Regions from separate parts of the Brevibacillus sp. FSL L8-0520 genome, predicted to be linked through region 3. Evidence: riboswitches for the same ligand, from Rfam matches in the RefSeq annotation. Region 3 holds a riboswitch; each other region holds the start of a gene.
The links. Region 3 has a riboswitch for glycine ahead of glyA (serine hydroxymethyltransferase). Riboswitches for the same ligand answer to the same signal wherever they lie in the genome.
Positions count from the first base shown of each region.

Region 1: linked by a shared signal. The riboswitch ahead of NSQ24_RS08825 (sodium:alanine symporter family protein) and the one ahead of glyA (serine hydroxymethyltransferase) in region 3 are both predicted to bind glycine.
Region 2: linked by a shared signal. The riboswitch ahead of gcvT (glycine cleavage system aminomethyltransferase GcvT) and the one ahead of glyA (serine hydroxymethyltransferase) in region 3 are both predicted to bind glycine.

Region 1 covers NZ_CP150171.1:1,762,268-1,767,425, forward strand. The annotation lists gene NSQ24_RS08820 (IS1182 family transposase) at 24-1,469, shown strand; gene NSQ24_RS08825 (sodium:alanine symporter family protein) at 1,512-2,867, opposite strand; glycine riboswitch at 3,158-3,267, opposite strand; gene NSQ24_RS08830 (electron transfer flavoprotein subunit beta/FixA family protein) at 3,596-4,426, shown strand; gene NSQ24_RS08835 (electron transfer flavoprotein subunit alpha/FixB family protein) at 4,423-5,158, shown strand, end outside.
Region 2 covers NZ_CP150171.1:2,277,502-2,282,659, forward strand. The annotation lists gene NSQ24_RS11335 (YqhG family protein) at 1-744, opposite strand, end outside; gene NSQ24_RS11340 (SNF2-related protein) at 784-2,487, opposite strand; glycine riboswitch at 2,710-2,803, shown strand; gene gcvT (glycine cleavage system aminomethyltransferase GcvT) at 2,995-4,098, shown strand; gene gcvPA (aminomethyl-transferring glycine dehydrogenase subunit GcvPA) at 4,141-5,158, shown strand, end outside.
Region 3 covers NZ_CP150171.1:3,735,554-3,740,711, reverse strand. The annotation lists gene NSQ24_RS18760 (hypothetical protein) at 1-372, shown strand, start outside; gene NSQ24_RS18755 (sporulation protein) at 497-1,273, shown strand; gene yjcZ (sporulation protein YjcZ) at 1,474-1,572, opposite strand; glycine riboswitch at 1,770-1,875, shown strand; gene glyA (serine hydroxymethyltransferase) at 2,036-3,277, shown strand; gene codY (GTP-sensing pleiotropic transcriptional regulator CodY) at 3,533-4,315, shown strand; gene NSQ24_RS18735 (MFS transporter) at 4,524-5,158, opposite strand, start outside.

The DNA.
Region 1 (5,158 bases), 2.0 Mb from region 3:
AGTTATTTTTTAGAGGTGGCATTATGCTTAATAAGCAAGAGGCCGAAGGGCGTTATCAGATATCTGCATTCTCGCTAGATGAGTTGGTGCCAGAAGATCATCTCGTAAGAAAAATTGAAAATGCAATCGACTTTTCGTTCATCTATGACTTGGTGGAAAGCCTCTACTGTCATGACAATGGCAGACCCAGTGTTGACCCTGTAGTCTTAGTTAAAATTGCTTTCATCCAATATATTTTTGGAATTCGTTCCATGCGACAAACGATTAAAGAGATCGAAACCAATGTTGCCTATCGGTGGTTTATTGGCTATGATTTCAGTCAGCCCATTCCCCATTTCACGACCCTAGGCAAGAACTATGTTCGCCGTTTTCGGGATACTCAACTCTTCGAGTCGATCTTCCTTCGAATATTGGAGGAGGCGGTTCATCATGGATTCGTGAAGCCTGATGTGCTTTTCATTGATGCTACGCATGTAAAAGCCAGTGCGAATAAGCATAAATACGTGAAAGAAATCGTTGAAGAACAAGCGAAGAAATATCAAGAGCTGCTGGACGAAGAAATCAATCAGGATCGTATTGCACATGGAAAGAAGCCCCTTGAAAAAAAGACAGAAACTTCGAAGAAGGAGGTGAAAGTCAGCACAACTGACCCGGATTGCGGATTGTTTGTAAAAGGGGAAAAGGAACGTGTATTTGCTTATAGTTTTCATACAGCATGTGATCGAAATGGATTTGTGCTTGGTGCCAAGGTAACGCCAGGCAATGTGCATGACAGTCAGGTTTTTGAGGATGTTTTGAATCAAGTGCGAAAGACGTTTGCACAGCCTCAAGCTGTGGCAGTGGACTCGGGATACAAGACGCCTTACATCAGTAAAACACTCCTTGATGACCAGATTCGCCCCGTTATGCCCTACACAAGACCACGCACCAAAGAAGGTTTTTTTAAAAAGCACGAATATGTGTATGATGAATATTTCGACTGCTACATCTGCCCGAACGAGCAAATCTTAACATATGAGACAACAAACAAGGATGGGTACCGTATCTATCGATCAAATTCTCAAGTTTGCCGAAGTTGTCCGTTCTTGAAACAATGCACGGAAAGTAAAGACTACACAAAGAGAGTGAGTCGCCACATCTGGGCTGATTACCTCGAAGAGGTAGACCACCTCCGGCATACCGAGGAAAACAAACAAATCTATAGCAAACGGAAAGAAACGATTGAACGTGTATTCGCTGATATGAAGGAAAAGCATGGCATGCGTTGGACGACCTTACGAGGACTGGAGAAGGTCACGATGCAGGCGATGCTTGTTTTCGCTGCCATGAACTTGAAAAAAATGGCGACCTGGCTATGGAAATCAGGTCGCCAAAAGGTGAACGATCAAAACACCTTCGGTATTTTCATCAAATTATTAAACAAACTCCCTCTGCTGTTCGTTCAGCGAGGGAGTTTGTCTGCAACCTGACCCCCTCATTATGAGGGGGAAAATTTTGGGGTGCGAGCATATTTACTGTGACAGCTTCGACTCCAGAGGCCCATTCAAAAAGCGCTTCGTCTCGGCAACGACCACACCGGAGAGTCCGATCAGGCCGATCAGGTTGGGCACTGCCATCAAGCCGTTCATGATGTCGGAGAGCGTCCAGACCAGATCGAGCTTCATCGTTGCTCCGACAGCGACCATGACTACCCAGACGAATCGGTAGTATTTGGCAGAGCCTTTGCCGAACAAATATTCAAAGCATTTCTCGCCGTAATACGCCCACCCGAGGATGGTGGAGTAGGCAAACAGGATGATCGCAACGGCCAGCACGTAGCTGCCGGCTTGACCGAAGACGCTTTGGAAGGCGTACGTAGTCGCTTCCACGCCAGACATACCGGTGGACCAGGCTCCCGTAGTGACCAAAGCAAGCCCTGTGATCGTACAGACGAGAATCGTATCAATAAACGTCCCTGTCATGGAAACGAGCGCCTGCTTGGCCGGTTCGTCTGTTTTTGCCGCCGCGGCTGCGATCGGTGCGCTGCCCAAACCAGCCTCGTTGGAGAAAACCCCCCGGGCAACCCCTTTTTGGATCGCCATGGCTACGGTCGCTCCCAAAAAGCCGCCTGCAGCCGATGTGCCGTTAAACGCTCCGTGTACAATGTCTGCCAATGCCTGCGGTACTTGACCCGCATGAAAGAGCACGACAATGATTCCGGCAACGATATAGAAAAGGGCCATAAACGGCACCATGACGCCGGTGACCTGTCCGATCTTTTTCACGCCGCCGAGGATGACAAAGGCGGTAAAGGCAGCGAGCACAATCCCCGTTGCGACCGGAGGGATCGAGAAGTTCAACTGTACCGCTTCAGCGACGGAGTGGGACTGGACCATGTTTCCGATCCCGAAGGAAGCCATTGTTCCAAACAGGGCGAACAAAACAGCGAGCCATTTTTGCTTCAGCCCTTTCTCCAAATAGTACATCGGTCCGCCGGAAAATGTGCCGTCAGCCTGCCGGATGCGGTACTTGACAGCGAGAATCGCTTCGGCGTATTTCGTCGCCATCCCGAACAGAGCTGTGATCCACATCCAGAACAGAGCACCCGGTCCGCCGACCGCGACAGCCGTGGCCACCCCGGCGATATTTCCCATCCCGATCGTTGCCGCAAGCGCGGTCATCAGCGCCTGAAAGTGGTTGATGTCCCCAGCCGCTGTTTGCTCCTGCTGCTTCCCAAAAGCGAGGCGCAGCGCATACCACAGCTTTCTGAACTGCAGCCCTCGAAGGCGGATCGTCAGCATTACCCCAGTGCCGACGAGCAGTATCAGCGTAGGCAGTCCCCACACAAATCCATTCACCATTTCCAACCATTGCATAAGCATGTCCATCTCGGTTTCCCCCTTGCTGTTTTTGAAGAGAAAAAGAAAAAACATTTCACCCGAAAATGAAATGTTCTCTGGAGACGGTCGCAGGACGTACAAAATTACGTAAATAAGAATACAAAAAACCGGCGGCAAACCGCATTTGTTGATGGGCGCAGAAAAGTTTAGCAACATGTAAAATGTTCAACCTTCTGCAACACATAAAAAACTTCGTCATACGAAGAACGAATATCTTCGAGAGAACTGACAGCAAAGCTTTTTATCGACAAATTACTAACCGTTTTTGTATAAGTCCAAGCGTCCACTCTGTCCTTTTACCTGAGAGATTATTCGCCGCGGCGAATTTGCTCCTTCGGTGCCCAATCCTCTTTTCGAAAAAAGAGGGAGTCTCTCCAGAGGCTCGTCCCCATGCAGTTTTACTAGTTTCCTAGACCTGAGAGTTTCGGGAAGGTTCCCTTGCCCCGTCGGTAGACATCTGTCTTCTCCTGAATGGTTCATCCGAACGATATGTGATTTATAAATCAATTATAAGGAGCGAAGCGAGCTTGTCAATGGATTGAAAAAAATTGATCGATCCCCCGCTTCTGGCAGTTCTTGGTCTATTCGACAGCGCTGAGCAATACGTTATATCAATGATGAACATGCCGCCCGAAGCGTCGTGTCAAAAAGAGACAACCTGTGCAAGAGCTGCCATCGAAACGATGCCCCGCCGGGCTGCAAGGGGGGAGTTTTTCATGCTGCATATCGTCGCCTGTATCAAACAGGTGCCGGACACGAAGATCATCAAGATGAACCCGAAGACAAATACGATGGACCGTTCCAGCGCGCCTGCCATTTTGAATCCGTACGATGCGCATGCCGTGGAGGAAGCTGTCCGCTTGAAAAAAAGGTACGGGGGAACAGTTTCCGTCCTGACCATGGGGCCTCCGCCCGCTGTCAAAGCGATCCGGAAATGCATCGAGATCGGTGCGGATGAGGGGTACATGATTACCGACCGGGCCTTTGCCGGGGCAGATACGCTGGCCACCAGCTATGCGCTGACGAAAGCCCTCGAAAAAATCGCCAAGGAAAAGCCGATCGACCTGATCATCTGCGGAAAGATGACGATCGACGGGGATACGGGCCAGGTAGGACCGGGCATTGCCAGACGGCTCGACATCCCGCCTTTGACCAGCGTGAAAAAGGTGGTCGAGGTAAACAAGCAGCAAGGCTATGCCATCGTCCACCGCAAGCTGGAGGACGGCTATGAAGTGATTCAGTCCGCTTTGCCCTGCCTGTTTTCGGTGGAAAAGGAAATCAACGAGGTACCCTATTCGCCGCTGCCCAACATGCTTCGCGCCGCACGCTACCAGCCCGTAATCTGGGCGGTCAGCGATCTGGAGGACGTCGACAGGACACTGCTGGGTCTCAAAGGCTCCCCGACGATTGTGGCCAAGGTCTGGCCTCCGGAAAAGCCAAAAGGCGGCGAAATGCTGGAGGGATCGGCACAGCAGCAGGTTGAGCGATTGATGGAAATTTTGCAGCAGAAACAAGAGCTCTTTGCAGGGAAGGAGGCACGGGCATGAATCTGGACGAGTACAAAGGCGTGTGGGTATTCCTCGAACACCAGGACGGGAAAATCGTGCCTGTCTCCCTGGAGCTTTTGGGAGCGGGGCGAAAGCTGGCAGACAAGCGGGGAGTACCCCTGGCCGGCATACTGATTGGAGAGGGAGTTCGGCAGTTGGCCGCGACCGCGTTTCACTACGGTGCCGATACGGTCTATCTCTACGATGATCCCGTTTTCCGGGATTACCGGACCGAATCGTACATGCGTGCAGTCATTGCTTGCGTAGAAAAGCACAAGCCGGAAACGATCCTGTACGGTGCGACCTCGACGGGCAAGGACCTCGCCAGCGCGGTTGCCACCGATCTGGAGACAGGGCTGACTGCGGATACGACGATGCTCGATGTGGATGAGGCGACAGGGCTTTTGGAAGCGAGCCGGCCCGCATTCGGCGGCAACATCATGGCCACGATTCTCTGCAAAAAGCACCGGCCGCAAATGGCCACGGTGCGGCCGAAGGTCATGAAAGCGCTCCCGATCGACACCAGCCGCAAAGGAGAGCTCATCGAGGAATCCATCCCGTTGCGGGAGGAAGACATTCGGACCAAGGTGCTGAAGATCGTCCGGGAAACGCAGACAAAAATCCGCCTGGACGAGGCTGACATTATCGTCGCAGGGGGCAAGGGGCTCGGCAGCAAGGAAGGCTTTCAGCTCATCCATCGCCTGGCCGAGGCGATCGGAGGCACTGTAGGGG
Region 2 (5,158 bases), 1.5 Mb from region 3:
AGCTTCGTTGGCAGCCTCATTCCCATCATCAGCCGTTCGGCGTTGCCTCTCCTCCAGCTCCCGGTAATACGCCTCCAGGATTTGCAGCTCTTCTTCCAGTCGCTGTTTCGCTGCTGCCGCCCATGTCTGGTCTTCCTGAGCCAGAATGCGGCGGATCTCTGCTTCCATCATCGCAAACGCCTGGCTGATCGTAATGCGGCGGTCAAGCGTATAGTGATAATCCGGGATGGAGGGGGCAAGTTGACGCTGCAGCAGGAACGGATAAAAGTCCCGTACGATGTGCGGCTGGTGTAAATTCACCCCGAAATGCAGGATGAGATCACGCTTTTTGTCGCAAATAAATGAGACCTTCCAATTCACCCCAAGCCAGGGGACCAGCGGCACCGATTGGCGGGAAGAGGCTTGAGCGCGGGTTTGCGGCAGCGTTTCGTACATGCAGACAAAGCTGCCGTGTTTGCGCGTCGACTGAAAAATCTGCTGCAGACGAGCTGCGCCCAAATGCAAATGCTCCGCCCGCCTGTCGTCCGGCATGCGGTCTGGATCGAAGCAAAAAGTCAGCACCAGCGGCTGGTAGGGCAGGTTCATCTTTTCGACCCAGCTCCAGTAGAAAGGGCGGTTTCCGATATCCTTGTCTACCTCGACCGGCAGTTTGACAGTCAGAAAATCTGGATGTGTCTCCATGATGTGTGAAGAAAAGGCGGACAAGTACTGCTCCACATACTTGCGGACTCGCTGCTGGTTCATCGTTCTATCCCTCCCGAGACTGCAGGTTGCAAGATGAGCTTACTGTTCGGCTGTTTCCGGCAGCGGCTCCTTGGTTTTCCTGGCCAACCGCATGGCACGGATGGCTTGGCCCATGTTGTCCAGCTTGAGAGCCATCTCTTTCTCCGACGAAGAGTCCATGATGATGCTGATCAGATTTTCCTCCAGGGATTGCTTGAGGTTCAGCCGTTCGACGATGTCATCGAGCTCGCCGATCACCATTTCAAACAGGTCGATTTTTTCATAGAGGAGCTGGAGGATATGCTCTTCGATGGTGCCTACTGTAGACAAATTGTAGATGTGTACGTCCCGCTGCTGGCCCAAGCGATGGACCCGGCCGATCCGCTGCTCGACCCGCATCGGATTCCAGGGCATGTCATAATTGATGACCTGATTGCAGAACTGCAGGTTGATCCCCTCGCCGCCGGCTTCCGTGGCGATCAATACCTGTGCGCGATTTTGAAACAGCTCGGTCATCCAGTCCTTTTTGCTCCGTTTGAATCCTCCGCGAAACGGAACAGAGGTGATGCCGTGATCGTGCAAGTATTTTTGCAAGTAGTTTTGCGTGGCCCGGTACTCGGTAAAGATGATGACCTTGTCGTTGATTTGCTGAATGAGCTCGACTGCCTTGGCAGCTTTGGAATGTGACTCGATTTTCTTGATCATCTCGACGAGCTCCATGATTTCCGCGCGGACAGGGGAGTCTTCTGCTGCCCGTTGATGCATGTTGTAGAGCGTGAGAAAGGCGGCTTCCCGGCTGGAGCAAACCTCGCGCTGCAGCGTGATCAACGCAAGCGAGTTATAGCCGCCCGATCCGGTGTGATACTGTTCTTTGACGAAGCGCGTTACGCCCTGATACAACGCGGCTTCCTCGGGGGAAAGCTCGATCGGAATGGACTGGACGCGTCTGCTGGTGAAATGCACGCCTCCGTCGCTGCGTCTGTTCCGGATCATCACTTTGTCCAGTTCGGTCTTGAGCTGCTCATTGTTTTTTGCCTGCCGCTTGCCTTCCACATAGGTTGTGGAGAAGCTGGACGTGTGTCCGAGATGGCCGGGCTTTAAGAGGTTGATCAGATTGTAGAGCTCATCCATCTCGTTCTGGATCGGAGTAGCGGTCAGCAGCAGGCAGTATTTTTTGCGAATCTCCTTGACGAACTGGTAGTTGCGCGTTTTTTTGTTTTTCAGCTTATGGGCTTCGTCAATGATCAGCATGTCGTAATCGATGTCCAGGACGTGACGGCGGTGGGGATCGCGTTTGGCTGTATCGATCGAGGCAACCACGACGTCGTATTGCCGCCACATATACTCCTTCTTTTGGGCGACAGCGGGTATGCCGAATTTTTGATTCAATTCTTTCGTCCACTGGATTACGAGCGATGCCGGCACGAGGATAAGTATTTTTTTCGCCAGCCCGCGGATCATGTACTCTTTCATGATCAGCCCGGCTTCGATTGTTTTGCCCAGGCCCACCTCGTCAGCGAGAATGGCCCTGCCGCGCATTTCGTTCAAAACGCGCTCCGCCGTCTGCAGCTGATGGGGAAACGGTTGGAGCGTAGGCAGGTATTGCAAGCACTGAAGCTGGTCAAACTCGCGGATAGCCATCGCCTCTTCGGCTTCCAAAGTAAGCTGGAACAGCTCCCATTTGTCCCAGGGGCCGTCCTGCTTCATTCGTTCATTTAGCAAATCCATCCAATCGGTATCGAAGGAAACGGGAACGTTCGGCATATGACTACCTCCGCTTTGGGGTTTTGTCATGAAAATGCTATATCGTAAATCAAAGGTGAACGTTATTCTTTTTGATCAAAAAATTTGTTAGTGATTTTCCAAGTTAATTCGCAATTTGCATATTTTCAAGAATGCGCTCACGTGGTAGGATAAAGAAGGAGTTCATTCAACTAGTATGGAATGTATTTGGAACATTTATGTATCACCCAGTATCCACCGCGAATGAAAGTAGCAGGGAGAGACTGCTTGTAAGGCAGCGCCGAAGGAGCAAGCCGGGTATGGTGAATCTCTCAGGCAAAAGTACCTCTACTGGACGCATCTCTGGAGAGAGCTTCTTCGGGAGCCACCAAAGGGGAAACTTGCAAGCGATGCCAAAGGAACGGCTCGCATCAAGCGAGGCAACTCTCAGGTACCAAGGACAGAGGAGGAGAAATGGGCGCCTTATTTGGCGTATTCATTTCTCTTGTTCTGTCCTTTTTTGCATGAAAAAAACAGGAGGTGCCCGAAATGACGACACTGAAACGCACGCCGCTGTTCCCTGTCTATGAAAAATACGGGGCCAAAACGATTGATTTCGGCGGATGGGATTTGCCCGTGCAATTTTCCAGTATCACGCAGGAGCATGAAGCAGTGCGGACGAAAGCAGGCTTGTTTGACGTCTCTCATATGGGAGAGGTTGAGGTAAAAGGGGAGGGAGCCTATCTCTACCTGCAACGCCTTACAACCAACGATCTTTCCAAGCTGGAAGCAGGGCAAGCGCAATACAGCGTGTTCTGCTATCCGGACGGGGGCACGGTGGACGACCTTCTTGTCTACAAATACGCCGACGATCACTACCTCTTGGTGATTAACGCGGGAAATATCGACAAGGACTACGCATGGATGCAGCAGCATCTGAGCGAGGGTGTACAGATCGAGAATATCTCACCGCAAACAGCACAGCTGGCGATCCAGGGGCCGCTTGCCGAATCGATCCTGCAAAAGCTGACCGACACGAACCTGACGGAAATCGGTGTTTTCCGTTTCAAGCGGAATGTCGTGATCGACGGCATTGCGACTCTCGTTTCGCGCACCGGCTATACCGGAGAAGACGGATTTGAGATCTACCTGGACAGCGACAAAGCGATTCAGCTATGGGACCGCCTCCTCGAGGTCGGCAAGCCGGAAGGGCTGGTACCATGCGGCCTCGGCGCCAGGGACACGCTTCGTTTTGAAGCGAAGCTGCCGCTCTACGGTCAAGAGCTCGGCAAAGACATCTCGCCGATCGAAGCGGGTATCGGCTTTGCAGTAAAGGTAGACAAAGAAGTGCCGTTCATCGGACAGGAAGCCCTCAAGGCGCAAAAGGAAAACGGCGCTCCCCGCAAGCTCGTTGGGATTGAAATGATCGACCGCGGCATCCCGCGTACGCATTACCCTGTTTTTGTCGGGGAAGAGCAGATCGGCGAGGTTACGACGGGCACTCAGTCTCCGACGTTGAAAAAGAATGTGGGACTCGCGCTGATCAAATCCGAGTATGCAGCTGTAGGCACCGAACTGGAAGTAGAAATTCGCGGCAAGCGGCTGAAGGCTGTCGTGGCAGCCACACCGTTCTACAAACGTCCCAAAAAGTAAACCAACCAATCCAAGATCCGATAAACAAGGAGGACAACGTTCGTGAAATACCGTTACCTGCCTCAAACCGATCAGGATAAACGCGAGATGTTGGACACCCTGGGCATTTCCCGGGTGGAAGAGCTGTTCGCGGATATTCCGGAAGAAGTTCGTTTCAAAGGTTCCCTGCAAATTCCCGAGGCTCTGTCCGAACCGGAGCTGGTCAAATATTTTTCCGGTCTTGCTAATAAAAACGCCAACTTCAGTACGCATGCAAACTTCCTGGGAGCGGGTGTGTACCAGCATCATATCCCGAGTGTCGTCAACCACATGCTGCTGCGGGGCGAATTTTTTACCGCATACACCCCGTATCAGCCGGAAATCAGCCAAGGGGAGCTGCAGGCTATTTTTGAGTTTCAGACGATGGTATGTGAAATGACGGGCATGGAAGTGGCCAACTCCTCGATGTACGACGGCGCTACTTCTTTGGCAGAGGCAGCAATGATGGCGGCAGGCCACACGAACAAGAGCAAGGTCGTGGTTTCCCGTTCCGTCCATCCGGAAGCGCGGAGCGTGCTGAAAACATACGCGTACGGCCAAGGCGTAGAGGTCGTGGAAGCAGACCTGAAGGACAATGGAACCGACACGGCAGCACTGGACGCGCTTGTTGACGACCAGACGGCAGCTGTCATCGTTCAATACCCGAACTTTTTCGGTCAAGTAGAAGACCTGTCCTCCATTGAGCCGATTGCACATGGAAAAGGAGCGCTTCTGATCGTTTCCTCCAATCCGCTCTCGCTCGGCGTGCTGGAAGCGCCGGGACGTTTGGGCGCAGACATCGTTGTTGGCGATATGCAGCCATTCGGAATTTTCGCTTCATTCGGTGGACCGCACTGTGGGTATTTGGCCACCACCTCCAAGCTGATGCGCAAAATGCCCGGCCGGATCGTCGGACAGACGAAAGACGAAAACGGCAAGCGCGGATTCGTTTTGACCCTGCAAGCGCGCGAGCAGCACATTCGCCGCGAAAAAGCGACATCCAACATCTGTTCCAACCAGGCTCTCCTGGCTCTCGCGGCCT
Region 3 (5,158 bases):
CTTGTCAAGCGCAGTCTGGAACTGCTGAACGAAAAGCTGATGGAGGAAAATCAGAGCTTGAAGCAGTCGGAAAAAGTGGCCCGGAGAAAACAAGAGGTGGTCATCGATGAGATTCGGGTCACCGTCCTGGATTCAAAGCTGCATGAAACGATTCAACTGCAAATGACAAGGCAGTTGGAAAAAGACTTGGCTTCCCTGAAAGGAAAAAAAGTCGAGCAGGTGGCAGAAGTCCAGGAGATGCTCCATGAAATGCTGCGGAGAAGAGAGTACATCATCGAAGGAACGATGGTCGAGGTGCGCGTCAAAACGGTGGCGATCAGCCGGATTCTCCACTTGTTCGTGACTGCTGAAGTAAAACGCGAGGATATATGAAGATCGGGAAATCTATTTTCGGCAGCGAAACTTTTATTGCGACCCGCCGTATAAAAGGTACAGAAGCTTCTCACTGCATGAAAAAGCAAGGCAATCGATGCGTTGGTAAGGGGAGAATGAGTCCATGTCAATGTTTAAAAAGCTGTTGGCAAGCGTAGGTATCGGGGCTGCCCAAGTAGATGCCCGCCTGGAGAACGATTCGTTGATCCCGGGAGAATGGGTAAGAGGTGAGGTCCACATCACAGGTGGCGATGTTGCACAGGATGTGGACGAAATTTATATGTACGTCGTCACGCATTATGAGCGCGAGGCAAATGATCGCAAGGTAAAGGAAGAATGCACGCTCGGCAAGTACCGTCTTTCTGAACGGTTCGTGCTGAACCCGAAGGAAAAGAAGGTCATTCCGTTTTCCTTCCAGCTTCCGTACGAGACTCCGCTTACGATGGGACGGCAGCCTGTGTACCTGCGTACCGGACTGGACATTAAAAATGCCATCGATCCGGGAGATTCAGACTTCATCGAGGTTCGGCCGCATCCGCTGATGGAAAAAGTGCTGGACGCGATTCAGTCTCTCGGCTTTCAATTATTCAAAGTGGATTGCGAATACAATCGTCATCTCGGGCGCTCTTACCCATTTGTGCAGGAGTTTGAGTTCCGTCCGACAGGCCCCTACCGCAGCCGACTGGAGGAGCTGGAGGCCGTCTTTTATTTGAAGGAGGGAGAACTGGAGGTTCTTCTGGAAATGGACAAACGAGCTCGCGGTTTTCTGGGAGCCTTTCAGGAAGCCTTCAATCTGGACGAACGCTACGCCCGTTTCCGGCTGACCCAGGCTGATTTGCATCGACCGGTCTCGGCGATTGCCGAAGGGATCGAAGAAATCATCCGTCGGAATATTCACTAGCAAAAGGCCAAGCCACGCTCTGAAAAAACCAATACGCATTTGACAAAAACACGCGGGAGTGTGAACGGCACCCCATTTGTTAGGCACAGCTAACATTTGGAGGTGCAGTTCAATTCCCGCGTTTTTATAACGATATGGGAGCTCGCCCACGGTCTGCCCAATCAATCATCCATGAAGAAGCGAACGGTTTGCAATCTTTGCTAACAATCTTCCGAACATCCGACAATCGAGAGCAGAATAAACAGCACCAGAATAAGACCGATACCGTTAAACCCGCCGCTCTTGAACAGACTACTCATGCAAGCATCCTCCTTTGTTTGAATGGGTTCCCTGCTATCGTATTTACGGGCGGGCCTTTCGGTGTTAGGGCGACTACCCATTTTGGGCGACAGGCCGCAGACTGGATCATTCTCAAGAACAATTGCTATTCTATTCGAAATATTATTGACAATGTTGAATCCCTTGACGTATGATTCGAAGTAATTGCATAGAGCGGATGACGATTGTGGGAGAGACCGGACCGAAGCGCCCGGCACCGAAGGAGCAAGTCCCAAAAATCCTTGGGAAAGAATCTCTCAGGTACAAGGTACCACAATTGGACGCACCTCTGGAGAGAGCGAACAGCCACCCAAGGGGAAGACTCCCGTGTCAGGAGTTAAACTCTCAGGTAAAAGGACAGAGGAGAGGTAGATTACGTGCTATCTATCTTTCCCCTGTCCTTTTTTGCGTTCGGGAAAGATGGGAGCCAAGGGAGGAATATCGATGAGCTTGCAGGATCACGACAAGGAAATTTTTGAAGCGATCGAAGCGGAACGCCAGCGCCAGCTCGGGACGCTGGAGTTGATCGCATCGGAAAACTTTGTGAGTCAGGACGTTTTGGACGCCATGGGATCGGTTCTGACCAACAAGTATGCGGAAGGCTATCCCGGAAAGCGGTATTACGGCGGCTGCGAGCACGTGGATGTAGTCGAACGCTTGGCGATCGAGCGGGTATCAAAGCTGTTTGGAGCAGCCTACGCCAATGTCCAGCCTCACTCCGGCGCACAGGCGAACACGGCCGTGTTCTTTTCGCTGCTGCAGCCGGGAGATACCTTCATGGGAATGAATCTGTCGCACGGTGGCCATCTGACGCATGGAAGTCCGGTCAGCCTCTCGGGAAAGTGGTTTAATGTCGTGGCATACGGGGTCCGCGAAGAGGATCACCTGATCGATTATGACGAAGTGGAAGCGATTGCCCGCCGGGAAAAGCCGAAGATCATCATCGCAGGCGGCAGCGCCTATTCGCGGACGCTTGATTTCGCCCGCTTTCGCGAGATCGCCGAGCAGGCAGGAGCAAAGCTGATGGTAGACATGGCTCATATCGCCGGCTTGGTGGCGGCGGGCGTGCATCCTTCGCCCGTTCCCCATGCTGACGTCGTGACAAGTACCACGCATAAGACGCTGAGAGGACCGCGCGGCGGCATTGTGTTAACGAATGACGAGGAGATCGCAAAGGGCGTAAACAAAGCGATATTCCCAGGTATTCAGGGCGGGCCGCTGATGCATATCATAGCGGCAAAGGCAGTCTCTTTTAAAGAAGCGCTGCAGCCCGAGTTCAAGAGCTACGCGGAGCAAGTGGTGAAAAACGCAAAGGCTCTCGCCGAGACCTTGCTCGAAGAAGGAGCGAGACTGGTTTCGGGGGGCACGGACAATCACCTGCTGCTTCTCGACGTTCGCGTCTTCGGACTGACAGGAAAGGAAGCGGAGCGGCTGTTGGAAGAAGCGGGCATCACTGTCAACAAAAACACGATTCCGTTTGATCCGGAAAGCCCGTTTGTCACCAGCGGGATTCGCATCGGCACTGCCGCTGCCACCACAAGGGGCATGAAAGAAGCGGAAATGAAGACCATCGGACGATCGATTGCTGCTGTTCTGAAAGGAAAAGGAGATCCGTCCGTTCGAGATACGATCAGTCAGTTATGTGCTGCCTATCCGCTTTACAGTCGCGCTTCAGTTTTGCGCTGACGGAGGCTGGCGATGATTTACAAATTGAGCAACCCGGCGGAAGTAAGCGAATTGCTTTCTGCAGAACAGTACATGGCGTTTGTTTCAGAAGAGTAGGAAGCGGCTCCTGCGGGAATGGTGGAACGGACAGGTCCTTTATGGCATAAACCATAAGGGGCCTGTTCTTTTATTGTCTATTTTTTGATTTGCATGTATAAGCCGGGATTTTTCTGACAATACTGCGACTATACATAACCGCAAGGAGGAAAAAATGGAATGAATTTACTGGAGAAAACTAGAAGGATTAACGTCATGCTGCAAAAGACGATGGGAGGAAGCGGGGTAGGGTATCATGATCTGGCTCGGCTGCTGGCCGATGTGATTGGCGCGAACGTCTACATCGTGACGGCAGACGGGACGATTCTCGGAAACGGGGTTCGGGAGGATTTTGGCATCGGACAGGGGCAGGACGGCCGGTCAGGCGCAATGCTGCCATACGGCTACAATCAAAAGCTTTTGGAAGTCAATCAGTCTCTGGCCAATGAGGGGGTACAAAGCCCGTACAGCATGGTACCAGAGGAGCTGTTGCCGCTCTTCCCGCAAATGATGACGACCATCGTTCCGATCAACGCAGGCGGAAGCCGTTTGGGTACCCTCGTATTGCTGCGGGCTTACGGCACTTTTGAAACAGAGGATCTGATCCTGGCCGAAATCGGGGCAACCGTAATCGGCATGAAAATTGTCCGTCAGCGCACGGAACAAATTGAAAATGAAGTTCGCGACAAGACCTTTGCCAAAATCGCGCTTTCCTCCCTTTCCTACAGTGAGCAAATCGCCATCGAAAAAATCATGGAACAGCTCGATGCCAAAGAAGGCCTGCTCGTCGCAAGCCAGTTGGCCGATCAGGCCGGACTGACCCGTTCCGTCATCGTCAACGCGCTCAGAAAGCTTGCCAGTGCAGGTGTGCTGGAATCCCGTTCTCTCGGGATGAAAGGGACCTACATCAAAGTATTGAACGACAAATTCCCGTCCGAATTGGCGAAGTGGAAGACGTCCTAAAGCGAAAATGCCCAATCCAATGCGGATCGGGCGTTTTTCTTTTTGCAGGTGATGGAAAGAGGCAGGAGGGGAGCGTGTGTGCCGGGCGCGCAGAACGCTCTGAACGCCCCGAACGCTTTGAACGCTCTGAACGCTCTGAACGTTCCAAAGGCTCCAAACGCCCCAAACGCCCCAAACGCCCCGAACGCGCCTGCCTCCCTTGCCCCGGTCAAACAGACAGCGTGGTTTGCGGTTTTTCTTGCTCCTGCTGCTTTTTGGCACCTTGCTGAGCCCATAGCGGATGCTGCTCCGCCTCCCTAAAGTGGCGAAACAGGATCAGACTCATCCCGAGCAAGCCGACAGCAATTCCGCCGACGAGAAGCAGCGTACCGGCTTCCAACATCTTTGTTTCAAGCAGGAATGAGCAAAGGGCATAGCTGACCGGACCGAGTCCGATGGACATCGTTGTCAGCAAAGACATGACTCTGCCCAACATGTGGGCGGGGACGATGGTCTGAATGTAGGTAATCAAAGGGATGTTGGTCATCGCCATCGTTATTCCCACAAGCAGCATCATCGACAGACCGAACGGCAGAACATGCATAAAGGAAACGGCAAGGATGCCTGCCCCCATCAGACCGAGGAAGAACGGAAGCAGCAGAAAGCGTCCGCGAAAGCCATTGCAGGCGCCGGTAATGACTCCGCCAATGATCGTGCCGACTCCGAGAGAAGTGCTCAGAGAGCTGTAAGCATTGCTGTCCCAGCCCAATTGCTTGACGAGGAGCGGCAGCCCCATGTTGACAGGACCTGAGAACATCATGTTTACGACCAGCGAGGTTCCGAAGATGATCATCAGCACCGGGA